3 regions of the Rahnella sp. P4_A8 genome follow, and region 2 is predicted to be linked to each of the others. Evidence: predicted binding sites of a transcription regulator. Region 2 holds the regulator's gene; each other region holds the start of a gene.
What was found. The regulator CRP, encoded in region 2, controls carbon source genes, mostly activating them, when cyclic AMP is high. The targets are predictions, from matches to a motif close to ATGTGANNNNNNTCACAT.

Region 1 (4,488 bases), on a different contig from region 2:
CAACCCCGTTTCGCTGACGACTTCATCCACTGAATAGCAGCGTCCGGCATCCTGCATAAAGATGCCTTCCACCAGATTCAGCGTGTTTTCCTCGATGCCTTTATTACCCGCTTTCGGCGTGAAATCCTTCGCCTGGAGCTGATAAAGGCTGTCTACGTTTTGCTGATCCACCACTTTCCAGGTCCGCTGTGTCTGGCTGAACTGGATAAAGCGATCCAGCGATTGTTGCAGCCTGTTCCACGACACCGGCTTGAGGATGTAATCAAAAGCACCACAGCGGATCGCCTGACTGCAGGTATTCATGTCGCTGGCGGCGGTGATAAAAATCACCGAACAGGGTGTTCTCTTCAGCAGGTCATCCTCAATCAGTGAAATCCCCTGACCGTCAGGCAAATAGTTATCCAGCAACAGCAGTTGCGGCCGCTTTTCTTCGATAAGCACTTTCGCTTCATGCAGCGTGGATGCGACACCCACCAGTCGCAACCAGCGGTGATTATCAATCAGTTCGGCATACAGTTGTGCCAGCTGGTTTTCATCTTCAACAATCATTACGTCAATCATTTCAGCTTGCATCATTTGCTCTCTTCCAGTTCTTCTGGTCGGGGATTACCGGCATAAAACCACCCTTTTCTTCAGGGCAGCACACCGGAATAAAGACCGAGAAAACAGCGCCGCTCGGCGGATTATCGGACACTTCAATGGTTCCGCCCGCATGGCTGACATAGCTGGCAACCAGATGCAGTCCCAGCCCGTGATCGCCTTGCGTTTTGGATGTCACCCCCAGCGCAAAAATCTGTTCGCGCCGCTCCTGCGCAATCCCGATGCCGTGGTCAGCGACTTCAATCACCAGCTCATCCGTGCCGGAAACGACATACACTTCAACCGGCCCGGCATCACTGCCGCGCAGTAACGTGGCTTCGATGGCGTTATCCAGCAGGTTGCCGATGATCGACATCAGTTCAGTTTCACTGAGCGCAGCAGGCAGATACGTTAATTCACAGGCAGGATCGAATGTGAGCTCAACACCTTTTTCCCGTGCACGGGCATATTTTCCGAGTAATAAACCGCACAACCTTGGCGAGCAGAACCGCTCTGAAACGAAATCCAGCAATTCCTGCGCACTTTCAGACTGGGCCTCGATATAACGAATCGCCTCGTCGTAGCGTCCCATATGCAGCAGGCCAGCGAGCGTTGCCGTCCAGTTGAGCTGTTCATGCCGCATCACCCGCAGGTTATCGGCATAGCGCTGCACCTGACTTAGCTGGATGCTGAGCCGGTCGATATCGCTGCAATCGCGAAAAGTGATCACCCAGCCCTGAAGCTGGTCTTCCAGCATGATCCGCACCCGACTGGCAATCACGGTCAGGTTATTGAACAGACAGATTTCATCGTGAATGTCTTTTTTCAGCATGACCTGCGGGTCAAAGAAACTGACCGGCGCAATCACCTGCCTGAGCGGCTGACCACGCAGTTCACGGGACGGCACGTCAAGGTTGAGCAGCTTTTTGGCCGCCTGGTTGATGACCGCCACGCGGGAGTGCGCATCGATGGCGATCACCCCTTCGTAAATCGACTCCATCAGCGCCTTTTGCTGACGCACCAGCAGGCCGATTTCCCGGGGCTCCAGCGCAAACATCTGTCGTTTAATCGAACGTGAAAAAAACCATGAAAAGGTAAACAACGCCAGCAGCAAGGTGGCGGCCGCCAGTAAAATGCGGATGGCTTTTTCAACGGTCAGGCTGTTGATGTGGCTGGTGAGATAGCCGACAGAAACGATACCCATCACCTTGCCTTGCGCGTTCACGATCGGTGCTTTACTGCGCAGCGACAGCCCGATCCCACCCAGCCGGATGGTGGTGGTGCTTTTACCCGCCAGCACTTCTTCGTTGTCCCCTCCGACCAGCGTTTTTCCGACGCGGTCAGCATAAATCGAATGAAACAGATGTATCGCTTTACCATCGCCGATCACCATATAACTGGCATCGCTGTGAGCAGAAATATTCCTCATTAAACTGTTAATTGCTGAAATGTCCTTATTTTCAACTGCGGTAATTAATGAGGGAATAAGTGCAATTTCCTCTGCCTGAACTTTTGCACGAATACCCATATCTTCATATAACTGACGTTCTATATCGTGATAGTAATAAACACCTGTCAGCGAAAAAAGCGCCATAAATAACAGAACAAGATAAACAAAAAGCTTTATCTGAAAAGAAAGACGGAACCGCATCGGAGAACCTATCGCCAGACCGTGATATTAACAAACAGTATGTGAAGATTATCATTTCCCGGTATTTCCGTCAGAATGAAGGATCAAAGTTGCGAGGCATGCCGCAGAACACCTTCAGGCACCGCAAGCCTCTGACGGCACAACACATAATTCACAACAGCTATTTCACGATAAATTAACAGTAATATTATAATTACAAATAACACCATAAAAACCACGAGAAAATAAACGCATCACGAATTTTTAAATTAATTAAAACCATAAAAACCTTTCGCTCCTTTAAAACACCCTGTCTAATTTGCGGCACTTCACATATTACCGGTTATTATTCCTCTTACACTCCCTGCACAAATTGACACAGGGGATTCATCATGAGTACAACCGACGACACTTATTCTGTTCCCGCGGGAGTTTCTTCCGCAAAACAGCTCTCATTAAAAGAAAAATGGTGGCACATTCTCGACACCTGGAAAATCGGCATTATTCCGTTGCCGCTGTTTGCCATGGCGGGGTTGCTTATCGCAATAGATTGTCTCGACGGCAAACTGCCGAGCGACATCGTGGTCATGGTCGCCACGCTGGCGTTCTTTGGATTCGCCTGCGGCGAATTCGGCAAACGTCTTCCTTTCATCGGCAAGATGGGCGCGGCAGCGATTTGCGCCACGTTCATTCCTTCCGCGCTGGTCTATTACGGCCTGCTGCCGGATGTCGTGGTGGAATCCACCACCAAGTTCTATAAAAGCACCAACATTCTGTATCTCTACATTTGTTGCATCATCGTGGGCAGCATCATGAGCATGGATCGCAAAGTGCTGATCCAGGGTTTCATGCGTATTTTCTTCCCGATGCTGTGTGGCGAAGTGGTCGGCATGCTGGTCGGGATGGGCGTGGGTCTGTCGCTGGGCATGGAACCTTTCCAGATTTTCTTCTTCCTGATCCTGCCGATTATGGCCGGTGGCGTCGGTGAAGGAGCGATTCCACTTTCCATCGGTTATGCAGCCATCCTGCATATGGATCAGGGCGTAGCGCTGGGTCGCATTCTGCCTATCGTGATGCTGGGGGGGCTGACCGCTATCGTCATTTCCGGCTCACTCAATCAGTTAGGTAAACGCTATCCGCATCTGACCGGTGAAGGCCAACTGATGCCGTCTTCCAAAAATGCCACCGCTGACAGCAGCAAGCTGAGCGGCACCGGTGGTAAAACGGATGTCACCACCATCGCGGCAGGCGCCCTGCTGGCCGTTCTGCTGTATATGGTGGGCATGCTGTTACACAAACTGATTGGTCTTCCTGCACCGGTCGGCATGCTGTTTGCGGCCGTTGGCCTGAAACTGGCGCACGGCGTTTCACCCCGCCTGCTGGAAGGCTCTCAGGTGGTGTACAAATTCTTCCAGACTTCCGTCACCTACCCGATTTTGTTCGCCGTCGGCGTGGCCATCACACCGTGGAATGAACTGGTCGCCGCATTCACCATTTCTAATCTCCTGGTCATTGTCAGCACCGTTGCGGCGCTGGTCGCCACCGGCTTCTTCGTCGGCAAGAAAATCGGCATGCACCCGATTGATGTGGCCATTGTTTCGTGCTGCCAGAGCGGTCAGGGCGGTACCGGTGACGTCGCCATTCTGACAGCGGGTAACCGCATGCAACTGATGCCATTTGCCCAAATTGCTACGCGCATTGGCGGCGCCATCAATGTCTCAGTCTCCCTGCTGGTGCTTGGCAACTTCCTTGTCTGACGCCGGGCTAACCCTTCTTTAATTCAGGACATTTTTATGAAACTGGCAAGTTATCTCTATCAGGGACGCAAGTCCTACGGCATCGCGACAGAGCGCGGCATGATCGACCTCGGCCGCCATCTCGGGCAACGTTATCCCGACCTCAAAGCCCTGCTGGCAGGCAATGCACTGGCACAGGCCCAGGCGCTGGCTGCCCTGCCCGCTGATGTGGATTTCGACGACCTGACTTTTCTGCCGGTGATCCAGAATCCGGAAAAAATTCTCTGTGTCGGCATGAATTACGCCGAAAAGCGTAAAGAGTTTGATCAGCATAATCCGGCCCCGACGCTGTTCGTCCGCTTCGCCGATTCCCAAACCGGCCATGCCTCTCCCGTTATCAAACCGAGCCTTTCTGTCGAGTTTGATTACGAAGGTGAACTGGCGGTGATTATCGGTTCTGCGGGGGAAAATATTTCCCGCGAAGATGCACTTACTCATGTCGCAGGATATAGCTGTTATATGGACGGCTCCGCCCGTGACTGG
Region 2 (4,488 bases):
GCCTGTCACCTGAAGGGAATGGGTATCGGTTTTCTGCCGCGCCATCTGTGCCAGCCATATCTCGACAGCGGCGAGCTGATCGCCCGGCAAATCCGCTATCCGCGCGCCCCTTCCCCGCTCAGTCTGGCGTGGAAAAAGGAGTACACAGGCAAGGCGCTGCATGACATTGTTTCTCTGTTCCACCAGAAAGACCCGCTGATCCAACCGTTGCTGGCGGGTTTAGAATAGTGATGCCCTCTTTGGCTTCGCGAATAAATATGGTAACAATAGGCTTAATTATGCGCAGCCTTGACGCCAGATCTTCGACCACAGAAAAGACCGCGTCTCGCCTGCCTGCATCACCTTTATGGAGAACAGCGCATTATGTCAGCCAAACATCCTGTTATTGCCGTGACCGGTTCGAGCGGTGCAGGCACCACGACCACCAGCGTGGCATTTCGTAAAATATTTCAGCAGCTTGGTTTGCGTGCGGCGGAACTGGAAGGCGACAGTTTTCATCATTTCACCCGTCCTGAAATGGATGCGGCAATACGCAAGGCGCGCGATCTGGGACGTCATATCAGCTACTTCGGGCCGGAAGCCAATGACTTTGGTTTGCTGGAAAAAAGCTTTATCGAATACGGTAAAACAGGCACTGGCCGTTCACGTAAGTATCTGCATACTTATGACGAAGCCGTTCCCTACAATCAGGTGCCGGGTACCTTTACGCCGTGGCAGGCGTTGCCGGAACCGACGGATATTTTGTTTTACGAAGGGTTACACGGTGGTGTGGTGGCGGACAAAATTGACGTTGCCGCGCAGGTCGACCTGCTGGTCGGCGTAGTGCCTATCGTCAACCTCGAATGGATCCAGAAACTGGTGCGCGATACCGGCGAGCGCGGGCATTCCCGTGAAGCGGTGATGGATTCCGTCGTGCGTTCGATGGATGACTATATCAATTACATTACCCCGCAGTTTTCCCGCACGCACATCAATTTCCAGCGGGTACCCACCATCGATACCTCGAACCCGTTTGCCGCCAAAGCCATTCCGTCACTGGATGAAAGCTTTGTGGTGATCCACTTTCAGGGGCTGGATGACATCGATTTCCCGTATCTGCTGGCCATGCTGCAAGGGTCGTTTATCTCGCACATCAAAACACTGGTGGTGCCGGGCGGCAAAATGGGGCTGGCGATGGAGCTGATCATGGCGCCGCTGGTGCAGCGCCTGATGGAAGGCAAGAAGATCGAGTAAACTTTATTCGGCTGCAATCACTTCAAAGCTGTGGGTGATTGTGGCCGCTTTCCCCAGCATCAGAGACACAGAACAGTATTTTTCGGCAGACAGGCTGACCGCACGTTCAACAATCTTATCGGTCAGATCCTTACCGGTGACGATAAAATGCAGATTGATGTGAGTGAACAGACGCGGCGCTTCTTCGCGGCGTTGTGAGGTCAGCTTCACTTCACAATCACGCACGTCATTACGACCTTTTTGCAAAATTGACACCACGTCGATTGCACTACACCCCCCTGCGGACATCAGTAACATTTCCATCGGGCTTGGGGCTTTATCACCCGCGTTTCCATCCATTGAAATCTGATGACCCGATGCAGACTCACCTAAAAATGTCAGTCCTTCAACCCATTTGACACGTGCATGCATGAACTATTCTCCCGGTGAATAAACTTGTCGAAATCTGCTCTCAGAGTACCCTTTCACCTAAAATCTGGCAACGTAACCCGATCGCCATCATGCTGAAGCGAGACAACAGAAGACAGCATCTCAAACCTGTGCTACAAACAAAGCCGAAACATACTTTCCAGTAAATTGCGGTGACGGTTTTTGCGGTTTAAGTACAGAACCCACGGTGATGACAGCAATAAACAGGCTGTTGCACTCCGACATCCGCTTGCAGCATTTCTGGAGAGTTATATGCTGAAAGGGCGCTTTGGATTTGAAGTGCCGTACAGGGAACTCTGAGCCCTGTGATTTTGGGCAGCGATAACAACAGAGGATAATAGCAAATGGTTCTCGGCAAGCCACAAACAGACCCGACTCTTGAATGGTTCCTGTCTCACTGTCATATACATAAGTATCCTTCTAAAAGTACGCTGATTCACCAGGGTGAAAAAGCCGAAACGCTTTACTACATCGTGAAAGGGTCAGTTGCTGTCCTGATTAAAGATGAAGAAGGCAAGGAAATGATACTGTCCTACCTTAACCAAGGTGACTTCATCGGTGAGCTGGGACTCTTCGAAGAAGGTCAGGAACGCAGTGCCTGGGTACGTGCTAAAACTGCCTGTGAAGTGGCTGAAATTTCATATAAAAAATTCCGCCAGCTGATTCAGGTTAACCCGGATATTCTGATGCGTCTCTCCGCGCAGATGGCCAACCGTCTGCAAGTGACGTCAGAGAAAGTCGGCAACCTTGCCTTCCTTGACGTTACCGGTCGTATCGCTCAAACCTTGCTCAATCTGGCTAAACAGCCTGATGCAATGACCCATCCGGACGGGATGCAAATCAAGATTACCCGCCAGGAAATTGGCCAAATCGTCGGTTGTTCACGTGAAACAGTCGGACGCATTCTCAAAATGCTGGAAGATCAAAGCCTGATCTCCGCACACGGTAAAACGATTGTCGTTTACGGCACACGTTAATCCCTCAAAAATTGGCGCGGCAAAACACTGTCGCGCCTTTTTTATGGGCTAAGCTTTACCCATGACGCTATGGCGAAGACTGTTTTACCATCCTGAAGTGAACTACGCGCTGCGCCAGACGCTGGTGTTGTGCTTACCTGTTGGCATTTGCTGGCTGTTTGGCAATTTGCAAATGGGCCTGCTGTTTTCCCTCTGCCCGGCCTGTTGTAACATCGCCGGTCTGGATACCCCGCATAAACGCTTTTTCAAACGCCTGCTCGTTGGCGGTTCACTCTTTGCCGTGAGCAGCCTTCTGCTGCAACTGATGCTCGAAAGCTGGCATATACCGCTGCCGCTGATCATGCTGTCGCTGGCGTTACTGCTCGGCGTCACCGGTGAAATCAGCCCGCTGCATGCGCGCCTGTTGCCCGGTGCGCTGGTGGCGACTATCTTCACGCTGAGTATGGTGGGCGTGCGCCCGATGTGGCAGGCCCCGGTGTTGTTCGCCGCTGGCACAGCCTGGTACGGATTGTTTAACTGGGCGTGGTTTCGTATTTCGGAAGAACAGCCGATGCGCGAAACGCTCAGCCAGCTCTATCTGCAACTCGCGGATTATTTCGAAGCCAAGTACAGCCTGCTGACGCAACACACCGATCCCGAAACCGCGTTACCCCCACTGCTAGCCCGCCAGCAGCAGGTTATCGACCTGATTGCCCTGCTTTATCAGCAATTACACATGTTGCCCCAGCACGGACATCATCATCACCATAAGCGGCTGTTTCAGCGTTTTCAGGTGGCGCTCGATTTGCAGGAGCACATTACAGTGAGCCTGCATCAGCCGGAAGAAGTGCAGAAACTGGTGGAGGAAAGCCATGCCGAAGCGGTTATCCGCCGAAATGCACAGGTGATTTCCACCCGTCTTCGGGTGATTGCCGACGATATTCTTTATCACCGTTTATCCGGGCGCTTTACGATGGCCAATGAGCTGACCGCGCTGGAGAAAATCGCCGCGCGCAACCCGGACAATCCGGTAGGTCAGTTTTGTTATTACCATTTCAGCCGCATTGCCCGTCTGTTACGCACACAGCGGCCGTTGTACAAACGTGACCTGATGAACACCCAGCCGCGTTTGCCCTTCTGGCCCGCGCTGAAAAGCTATCTTTCCTTCAAATCCGTGGCACTGCGTAATGCCGCACGTTTGGGCATTATTCTGGCGATTGGCAGCAGTCTGGGTCTGTTCTTCAATTTGCCCAAACCCTACTGGATCTTGCTGACTATCATGTTGGTCAGCCAGAACGGTTATAACGCCACGCGGGTGAGGATCCAGCACCGTGCACTCGGTACGCTGGCCGGATTGCTGATTGCCTCAGGCTTGCTCAAACTGGAACTGCCGGAAGGCACCACGCTGCTGTGCATGTTGCTGATCACCCTGTTGTCCTATACCGTTCTGCGCAAAAACTACGGACTGGCGATGGTCGGCATGACGGTGACTGCAGTGTATACCCTGCAATTGCTGGCGATGAACGGCGTGCATTTTCTGGTACCACGACTGGTCGATACCCTGATCGGCTGCGCGCTGGCCTTTGGTGGCACTATCTGGTTGTGGCCGCAATGGCAAAGCGGTTTGCTGCGCCAGAATGCACACCAGGCGCTGGAAATCTATCAGGACGCTATCCGCCTGCTGCTCGAGGAAAGCCCCGACACCGCCAAACTGGCGTACACCCGTATGCAGGTCAATCAGGCGCACAATAAGCTGTTCACTTCGCTAAATCAGGCGATGCAGGAGCCGGGTTTTAACTCACATTATCTGGCGGATATGCGTTTGTGGGTGACGCACAGTCAGTTTGTGGTTGAGCATATCAACGCGATG
Region 3 (4,488 bases), on a different contig from region 2:
CGCCGTAGGCCATATAACGCTCACCGTTTTCGCTGGTGCGCAGCAGACTCTGATCAACCCAGTCCCAGACAAAACCGCCCTGCAGACGCGGGAACTGACGGAACGCTTTCCAGTATTTATCAAAGCCGCCAAAGCTGTTGCCCATCGCATGGGCGTATTCGCAGAGGATCAGCGGACGCGTTTCGTCCGGCATGCTGATCCACTTTTTAATCGACCATTTCGGTACCGCCGGGAACGGCTGATCCTGCTCAACGCGGGAATACATCGGGCAGATAATGTCGGTCGCCGCGCTGTTGGCGCCGCCGCCTTCGTACTGCACCGGACGGGTCGGATCGACAGATTTGATCCAGCGGTACAGCGCGTCATGAGTGGCGCCATGACCGGACTCATTGCCCAGTGACCASATGATGATGCACGGATGATTGCGGTCGCGCTGAACCATGCGCGTCACGCGTTCGCTGAAGGCGTTGAACCACACCGGATCATCCGACAGACGGTTCATCGGCTGCATGCCGTGGGTTTCGATATTGGCTTCATCCACGACGTACAGACCGTATTCGTCACAGAGCCGGTACCACAGCGGATGGTTCGGATAATGCGAGCAGCGCACGGCGTTGAAGTTGTGTTGCTTCATCAGCACAATGTCCCGGCGCATGGTGGCCTCATCCATCACCTGACCGTTTTCAGGATGATGTTCGTGGCGGTTGGTGCCGCGGATCAATACCGGCTGGCCGTTCACTTTCAGCAGCCCGTTGCTGATTTCCACCTGACGGAAACCGACGTCACAGGCCTCGGCTTCAATAAGCTGGCCCTGCGGAGAAATCAGGGAAATGACAGCACGGTATAAAGCGGGCTGTTCAGCGCTCCATAATGCGGGCCGGCTGACCGGCAGACGCAGCGTGGTGCGGTCAAATGCCGTCCCGCGTTCATCAATGATTTCACTGCCGAGCGGTTGCTGATGTTCTGCGACCGGTTTATCGCCCTGCCACAACTGGACGCGCACCTGATAATCAGCCGCGGTGTCCGGCGGTACCGCGGCGCTGACTTGCACTTCCAGTTCGGCCTGCGTGAAGCCGTAGAACAGATGCGTGCGCACCTGCATGTCAGTAATTTGCTCTGCCGGTTTATGCAGCAAGGTGACATCGCGGAAAATCCCGCTCATGCGCCACATATCCTGATCTTCCAGATAGCTGCCGTCGCTCCAGCGCAGCACCATCACCGCCAGCCGGTTTTCACCCGCATGCAGCACATGACTGAGATCGAATTCCGCCGGTAAACGGCTGTCCTGGGAATAGCCGACCCACTGACCGTTGCACCATAAATAGAACGCAGAATTGACGCCGTTAAACACGATGCGCGTCTGCCCGCTGCTCAGCCAGTCATTATCCACAGAAACTGTGAGCGAGTAACAACCGGTAGGGTTTTCTTCCGGCACAAACGGCGGATTGACCGGGATCGGATACTGAACGTTGGTATAAATCGGCGCGTCGTATCCCGCCAGTTGCCAGTTAGAGGGCACCTGCACAGCATCGGCCTCAGCCAGATCCTGTTGCAGCCATTGCTCCGGCACGGCTTCAGGACGGTTAAAATAGCTGAACGTCCACTCGCCATTCAGGTTACGAATTTTTCCTGAAGCCTTGTTGCTTCTCGCTTCCTCTGCATTTCGCCAGCTGTTGAACGGCGGGTGTGCGGGTAATCGGTTGCACTGCGTCGAGGCCGGTTTTTCCCAGTCACGGCGGGCCAGAACAGTGGCCAGCGATGATAATTTATCTTCCGCTGATGGATTCATAATATCTCCCCGTTAAATTGTTATGCGCTCACAATAATATAAACATGCGTAACCGGAGAGAGTAAGTAAAGTGCGGGGATGCGGGAAAGGGACGCGGATCACAAATTCCGCGTCAGTCAGTTCTTAAAAAAGATTTACAGCGCGCTGAGCTGACGTGCGATGCGGATCAGTTCCTGCGATAAAGTTTCCTGCGACACAGTGTCTGTACCCGGTCTGGCGGTTGTATGGCGTTCAACTAAAGAAGTGGGCAGTAACAATGAGGACTGCGGGTGATCGCCATGCGTATGCAGATGCTCTACCAGCCGGTTAATGCTCTCGTGACCGAGCAGGCGGAAATCCTGTTTGATGGTGGTCAGCGGCGGGAAGAAAAATGCGCTGTCTTCAGTATCGTCATAGCCCATCACCGAGATTTGCTCCGGCACCCGCAGGCCAAACTCATGGACAGCGCGCAGTACGCCCAGCGCCATCTGATCATTGGCGACCAGGATCGCCGTAGGGCGTGCGGGCTGATTGAGCAACAATAATGCCTGCTGGTAACCCGAAGCCGCGCTCCAGTCGCCATGCTGAACCGCGCACGGCGTAATATCGTGCAATGCCAGCGTATTCAGCCAGCCTTCATAACGTAAGCGTGCAGATATGGATTCGAGCGGGCCGGTCAGTACGGCGATCTGCTGATGTCCGAGCGCCAGCAGATGTTCGACGCCCTGCTCTGCCCCGCAGTGAGGATCGAACAGAATTTTAAACACATCGGCCTGCGGATCGACATCCAGAAACAGCGCCGGTAAATTGCCGCAAAGCTGTGCGATCGCGTCTGCGTCCTCATTCGACAACGGCACGTTAATCAGCACGCCATCGACACGCTGTGACATCAGTTCATTCACCGCCGTACGACACGCGGCAAGGCTCAGGTTATCAATCATCGATATCACGACGTTGAAACCTAGCTGATTTGCGCGGGTTTTCATTGCCGACGCGATTTGTGAAGGGGCGTGTAGCGCCAGCTCGGTGGTCGCCAGCCCAAGGGTGTAACTTTGTTTGCCCGCCAGTTGCTGGGCGACACGGTTCGGGACGTAATTCAGCGCAGCCATTGCCTGTTCGACTTTGTTGCGCGTTCTGACCGAGACGTGTGCAGCCTGATTCAGGACGCGCGAAACGGTCTGATAAGACACACCGGCGTGGCGCGCGACATCATCGAGGGTGACAGATTTTGGCTTCATGGCTCTCTCTTCGGGGATTCTGGCGAAACACGGATAACGGGCTATTGTGGCCGGAAAGCAGGCAATAAAAAAGGGGCCGAAGCCCCTTTGACGATTATCCTCACATTCCGGTGGTCAAGCACCGGAAGCGTAAGAATTACAGTACGTCGATTGCGTTCAGTTCTTTGAATGCCAGTTCCAGGCGAGTCACCATGGAAGACTGTGCAGAACGCAGCCATACGCGCGGGTCATAGAATTTCTTGTTAGGTTTGTCCGCGCCTTCCGGGTTACCCAACTGACCTTGCAGGTAAGCTTCGTTTTTCTTGTAGAACTGCAGGATACCGTCCCAGTTAGCCCACTGAGTGTCGGTATCGATGTTCATTTTGATAACACCGTAACCTACAGATTCTTTGATTTCTGCTGCAGTAGAACCGGAACCGCCGTGGAATACGAAGTTCAGGCTGTTGTGTGGCAGGTTATGTTTCTTGCACACGTATTCCTGAGAATCACGCAGGATAGTTGGAGTCAGTTTAACGTTACCTGGTTTGTAAACACCGTGTACGTTACCGAATGACGCAGCGATAGTGAAACGCGGGCTGATGGCGTTCAGTTTTTCGTATGCATAATCAACGTCTTGCGGTTGAGTGTACAGTGCAGACGCGTCCATATGGCTGTTGTCTACGCCATCTTCTTCACCGCCGGTACAACCCAGTTCGATTTCCAGAGTCATGTCGATTTTTGCCATGCGAGCTAAATACTTGCTGCAAATTTCGATGTTTTCTTCCAGAGACTCTTCAGACAGGTCGATCATGTGAGAAGAGAACAGTGGTTTACCGGTTTTCGCGTAGTGAGCTTCACCCGCGTCCAGCAGTCCGTCGATCCATGGCAGCAGTTTTTTCGCGCAGTGGTCGGTGTGCAGGATAACTGGCACGCCGTAATGTTCTGCCATCTGATGCACATGGTGTGCGCCAGAGATTGCACCCAGGATTGCCGCGCCTTGTGGCACGTCAGTTTTCAGGCCTTTACCGGCGATAAACGCAGCGCCACCGTTAGAGAACTGAACGATAACCGGTGAACGGACTTTCGCAGCAGCTTCGAGAACGGCGTTGATAGAGTCGGTGCCTACGCAGTTAACCGCTGGCAGAGCAAATTTGTTTTCTTTAGCAATAGCGAAAACTTTCTGTACATCATCACCAGTGATAACGCCTGGTTTTACGAAATCAAAAATTTTAGACATAGTTCTTTGTCCTGTATTCGTCGGCCGTAGATGGATTGAATCGGTTTGCTATGTCGCGCGGGCTCCACTGTGCAGCCCCCCGCGCGGCAAAGAAGAACGGACAGCATTATGCTCCCCGTTCAGGGTTCATTACTTCTTAGCACGCTCTTCCAGCATCACAACCGCTGGCAGTGCTTTCCCTTCAACGAATTCCAGGAATGCGCCACCGCCAGTGGAGATATAGGAAATTTTGTCAGCGATACCGAACAAATCGATAGCTGCCAGTG

Region 1: a site for CRP is predicted at 2,527-2,544, ahead of AC1DUO_RS08840 (2-hydroxycarboxylate transporter family protein). Genes of this name have one in related genera too.
Region 3: a site for CRP is predicted at 1,876-1,893, ahead of AC1DUO_RS20770 (beta-galactosidase). Genes of this name have one in related genera too.

What each region holds. Positions count from the first base shown of each region.
Region 1 is NZ_JBFUHK010000011.1:98,437-102,924, forward strand. It holds gene AC1DUO_RS08830 (response regulator) at 1-573, opposite strand, end outside; gene AC1DUO_RS08835 (ATP-binding protein) at 563-2,230, opposite strand; gene AC1DUO_RS08840 (2-hydroxycarboxylate transporter family protein) at 2,602-3,966, shown strand; gene AC1DUO_RS08845 (fumarylacetoacetate hydrolase family protein) at 4,003-4,488, shown strand, end outside.
Region 2 is NZ_JBFUHK010000005.1:31,529-36,016, forward strand. It holds gene allS (HTH-type transcriptional activator AllS) at 1-228, shown strand, start outside; gene AC1DUO_RS04305 (phosphoribulokinase) at 364-1,233, shown strand; gene AC1DUO_RS04310 (OsmC family protein) at 1,237-1,644, opposite strand; gene crp (cAMP-activated global transcriptional regulator CRP) at 2,007-2,639, shown strand; gene AC1DUO_RS04320 (YccS/YhfK family putative transporter) at 2,701-4,488, shown strand, end outside.
Region 3 is NZ_JBFUHK010000066.1:8,892-13,379, reverse strand. It holds gene AC1DUO_RS20770 (beta-galactosidase) at 1-1,789, opposite strand, end outside; gene AC1DUO_RS20765 (LacI family DNA-binding transcriptional regulator) at 1,924-3,006, opposite strand; gene fbaA (class II fructose-bisphosphate aldolase) at 3,143-4,222, opposite strand; gene pgk (phosphoglycerate kinase) at 4,352-4,488, opposite strand, start outside.